DNA from 2 places in the Catellatospora sp. TT07R-123 genome. Region 2 is predicted to be linked to the other one. Evidence: riboswitches for the same ligand, from Rfam matches in the RefSeq annotation. Region 2 holds a riboswitch; the other holds the start of a gene.
The links. Region 2 has a riboswitch for thiamine pyrophosphate ahead of Cs7R123_RS13325 (ECF transporter S component). Riboswitches for the same ligand answer to the same signal wherever they lie in the genome.
Positions count from the first base shown of each region.

Region 1: another riboswitch for thiamine pyrophosphate. It lies ahead of thiO (glycine oxidase ThiO); the one in region 2 lies ahead of Cs7R123_RS13325 (ECF transporter S component).

Region 1 covers NZ_BNEM01000001.1:3,997,385-3,999,768, reverse strand. The annotation lists gene thiE (thiamine phosphate synthase) at 1-573, shown strand, start outside; gene Cs7R123_RS17120 (hypothetical protein) at 580-993, shown strand; TPP riboswitch at 1,130-1,240, shown strand; gene thiO (glycine oxidase ThiO) at 1,234-2,301, shown strand; gene thiS (sulfur carrier protein ThiS) at 2,298-2,384, shown strand, end outside.
Region 2 covers NZ_BNEM01000001.1:3,123,009-3,125,392, reverse strand. The annotation lists gene Cs7R123_RS13330 (ABC transporter ATP-binding protein) at 1-332, opposite strand, end outside; gene Cs7R123_RS13325 (ECF transporter S component) at 329-913, opposite strand; TPP riboswitch at 1,016-1,121, opposite strand; gene Cs7R123_RS13320 (permease) at 1,247-2,242, shown strand; gene Cs7R123_RS13315 (TIGR03943 family protein) at 2,239-2,384, shown strand, end outside.

The DNA.
Region 1 (2,384 bases), 870 kb from region 2:
GTCGCGATCGTGCGGGCGGCGCTCAGCGTCGCCACCCCGGACCTGGTGATCCAGTTCCGGCCGGCCGACGACTGGACCGACCGCTACTGCTACGACCTGGCGGGCCAGATCGTCGCCCTGTGCCGCCCGCACGGGATTCCGGTGCTGGTCAACGACCGGCTGCACGTCGGCTTGGCGGCGGGCGCGCGCGGCGGCCACGTCGGCGCCGACGACCTGCCCGTGGCGGCCGCGCGGCGGCTGCTCGGCCCGGACGCGATCCTCGGCGCCACCGCCCGGGTGCCCGCGACGGCGCTGCGCGCGGTCGGCGACGGGGCCGACTACCTCGGCGTCGGCCCCTGCTTCGCCACGGTGACCAAGGACGACCTGCCGGTGGCGATCGGGCCGGAGGGGCTGCGGGCCGTGGTGCGGCAGTGCGCCGGCACCCCCATCATCGCGATCGGCGGCGTGACCGCCGCCCGCGTGCCGGCCCTGCTCGCGGCCGGGGCCCACGGCGTCGCGGTGATCGGCGCGGTCTCCGAGGCCCCCGACCCGGCGCAGGCAGTCGCCGACCTGCTCGCCGCCGTCGCGGCCTGACGCTAATTGTCAGCGGGAGCGGTCAGGCCCTGCCCGGGGTGTGACCGTCCGACACGGTGGTTCCTGTCGGGCTACCACCATGAGGGCTATCTGCGCTGGTGTGCCGAGGTTCACTGCGCGGCCTGCGGCAGCCGGTTCGCCGTCGAGCTCGGTCGTTGTCTGAACGAGGCCGCCCGGGCCTCGATCGCGGCGCAGGAGGGCTGGTTCGGGCTGGTGCTGGCTCCGGCCGACAGCGTCGACGTCCGCGTGCGCAGCGTGGTGCGGCAGGAGCTCGGGTTGACGTTCGCGCAGGTGCTCGCCCTGTTCCGGGAGTGTCCACAGCGGCCGGTGCGCGGATTGTGGCAGGAGATGGAGCGTCTGTCGTACCTGATCCGTCGCGCGGTGCCGACAGCCGAGCCGCAGGTTATGCCGTTGCCGTGACAACGGCATCGGATGATCGGCGAGTTTGGATGCCATACGAACACGTGGTTGCCAGTCGGTGCGGGCAGGGTTACGCTGCGCTCGGCTGGCCTGAAAACTGACGGGTAGCCTACGTAACACACACGCAACACACTGCATGAAACCCCACGGGAGCCCAGTGAACTGGGCTGAGAGGGGAGCTGATTCGCTCCCGACCGTCGAACCTGATCCGGATAATGCCGGCGCAGGGAGGAGAAGCGGATGATTCCGCGCAGGGTATCCGTCGTCGGCGGCGGCATCATCGGACTCTCCATCGCCTGGGAGTGCGCGCGCCGCGGCCACGAGGTCACCGTCTACGACCCCGATCCCGGCAGCGGTGCGTCCCATGTGGCCGCCGGGATGCTGGCGCCGGTCGGGGAGTCCTACTTCGGCGAGCAGGAGCTGACCGAGCTGCTGCTCGAATCCGCCCGGCGCTGGCCCGCGTACGCGCGGGAGCTGGCCGCGGCGTCGGGACACGAGCTGGGACACCGCACCGAGGGGACCCTCCAGGTCGGGCTGACCGCCGACGACCTGGCGCAGCTGCGGCGGCTGTGGACCCACCAGCGGGAGCTGGGCACCCCGGTCGTGACGCTGGACAGCGACCAGCTGCGCGAACGCGAGCCGCTGCTGCACCCGCGGGCACGCGGGGTCCTCGTCGAGTCCGACCACCAGATCGACCCCCGCAAGGTCGTCGCCGCGCTGCGCTCGCTGGTCCCGGTCCGCCGGGCGGCGGTCGCGTCGCTGGCCGACCTGGACACCGCCGCCGACACCGTGGTGCTGGCCGCGGGCTGCGCCAGCGCCGAGCTGGCCGGGCTGCCGGTCCGGCCGGTGCAGGGCACGATCGTGCGCCTGCGCGGGCCGGTGGTGCTGCGCCACGTCATCCGGGGGTACGCCGACGGCCGCGCCGTCTACCTCGTTCCCCGCGCCGACGGCGAGGTCCTGGTCGGGGCGACGGTCGAGGAGCGCGCCGACGGGCACGCCACCGCCGGCGGCATCAGGGATCTGCTGCGCGCCGCCACCGACCTGGTGCCGGAGCTCGGCGAGCACGCGCTGGTCGAGGTGTCGACGGGCCACCGCCCCGGCACCGAGGACAACGGCCCGATCGTCGGCGAGCTGGAGCCGGCCGGGGCGTCGCCCCGGTTGCTCGTCGCGACCGGGCACTACCGCCACGGGGTGCTGGCCGCCCCGTACACCGCGCACGCCGTCGCCGACCTGGTGGACGGGCGGGCGCTGCCCCTGCTGTGGGCGCCTTTCACGCCGCAACGCCTTTCCGCCGGAGGTGCCAGATGATCACAGTCGTCGTGAACGACGTTCCCCGCCGGACCGACAACACCGAGACCGTCGCCGAGCTGCTGAACAACCTGCCGGTGCCG
Region 2 (2,384 bases):
TCGACGCGGGGCCAGATGCGCTCGGCGGGCCAGCCGAGGTTCTCCAGCCCGAACGCGACCTCGTCCCCGGCGCGGGACATGACCAGCTGCGACTGCGGGTCCTGGAACACGATGCCGACGCCCGCGTCGACGCGCAGTTCGCCCTCGGCCTGGCCGGAGTCGTCGGGCAGCAGCCCGGCCAGGGCGTGCAGCAGCGTGGACTTGCCCGCCCCGGACGGGCCGAGCAGCAGCACCCGCTCGCCGGGGGCGATGCGCAGGTCGAGCCCGCGCACCGCCCAGGCTCGGCGTCCGGCGTGGCGCCAGCCGTACCCGTTGAGCCGGATCACCGTCAGACCAGGTCGCGGACGCGGCCCGACGGGAACCGGTCGAGCACCCCGGTGCGGGCCAGGGCCTTGGTCAGCAGCATGCCGCCGAGCCCGGCGACGACGAGCGTGCTGGCCACCACGATGGCGAAGTAGCTGACCTTGTAGTCGAAGCTCCAGTCGGCGTAGTAGACGGTCAGGTCGAGTACGGCGGCGGTGGCCCCGGAGAGCAGGGCCGCGATCAGGGCCTGCGGCAGCTCCCAGCGGCGCCAGCGGAACGCGGCGAAGCCGAGCTCGCCGGCCAGGCCCTCGGCCAGGCCGTACCACAGCACGGAGAAGCCCCAGGTGGTGCCGAGCAGCGCGGAGATCGAGGCGGCGACGAGCTCGGTGTAGACCGCCGCACCCGGCTTGCGGATGATCAGCGGGGCGAGGACGGCGGGCATCAGCCATACGCCGTAGATGGCGGCCGAGGCGGGCGGGAAGAAGCCGCTGAAGACGGCGGAAGCGGGGCCGTTCCAGAGCAGGCCCCAGGCCCAGAAGATGACGCCGAAGGCGGCGGCGAGCACGGACGCGACGACGATGTCGACGGTCCGCCAACGGAAGCTGTGCATCGGATGTGGCTCCTTGTTCGTGAGGGGACGAACGAGGAGAAGGCGCACGCCGTACGCCCGCTATGCCCCGTTTACGAGTATGGCGGGCGGACCGGCGTGGCGGTGAGGTGTTGACCGAACTCCCTGCGCTGGCATTACCCAGATCAGGTTCGAGGGTCTGCGGCCTGCTGCCGCACTCTCAGCGCTGTGCGCTCCCCTGTCGTTTTCAAACTGTGTACCCGCTGTATACGCGGTGCTTGTGTCGGACAGGCTAGCACCGAACCCGCGGCAGGTAACCTGTGCCGGTCGGCACATCCCGTCGAGGTGAGGACCCCCGTGACCGCTGTCGATCAGGTGCGCGGCACTGACAGTCATACCCCCGGGACGGCCGCACCGAAACGGCGCCGCCTCGGCTCCGTCGAAGTGCTCGCCGCGGTGCTGATCGCACTGCTGATCTTCCGGGCCCCGCTGGCGTCGGTGCTGTCGACGCCGCGCATGCAGACCTGGACCACCGTGTTCGTCTCGGTGATGGTGCAGGCCACGCCGTTCCTGGTGTTCGGCGTCGTGCTGTCGGCGGTGATCGCGGTCTTCGTGCCCCGCTCGTTCTGGGCGAAGGCGCTGCCCAAGCATCCCGCCCTGGCCGTGCCGGTCGCCAGCTGCGCCGGGGTGATCCTGCCCGGCTGCGAGTGCGGCTCGGTGCCGATCGCCGGGTCGCTGATCCGCCGCGGCGTCACCCCGGCCGCCGCGCTGGCGTTCCTGCTCGCCGCGCCCGCGATCAACCCGATCGTGCTGACCGCGACCGCGGTCGCGTTCCCGAACGATCCCGAGATGGTCGTCGCCCGGGGCGTGGCCAGCATCGTCGTCGCGATGCTGATGGGCTGGCTGTGGCTGCGCCTGGGCAAGGCCGAGTGGATCCGGCTGCCGCACCGGCCCGAACTGGACGACCTGTCGCGCTGGCGCGCCTTCTGGGCCGCCTGCCGCCACGACATCGTGCACGCCGGCGGGTTCCTGGTGCTCGGCGCGATGGCCGCCGCCACCATCAACGTCCTCGTACCCGAGTCGGTGCTGCAACGCGTCGCCGACCGGCCGGTGCTCGCGGTGATCGCGCTGGCGGGCCTGGCCGTGCTGCTGTCGATCTGCTCCGAGGCTGACGCGTTCGTCGCCGCCTCGCTGAGCCAGTTCTCGCTCACCGCCCGGCTGGCGTTCCTGGTCGTCGGCCCGATGGTCGACCTGAAGCTCATCTCCATGCAGGCCGGGGTGTTCGGGCGCCGCTTCGCGTTCCGGTTCGCCCCGGCCACCTTCGTCACCGCGATCGTGGTCGCGGCCGGGATCGGGTGGGTGCTGCTGTGAACCGTCAGGCGCAGGGCGTGGTGATGCTGCTGCTGGGCGGCGCCATCCTGAAGGCCAGCCTCACCGACATGTACCTGCGCTACGTCAAGGCCGGGCTCCAGCCGTTCCTGATCGGCGCCGGGCTGCTGCTGGTCCTGGCCGC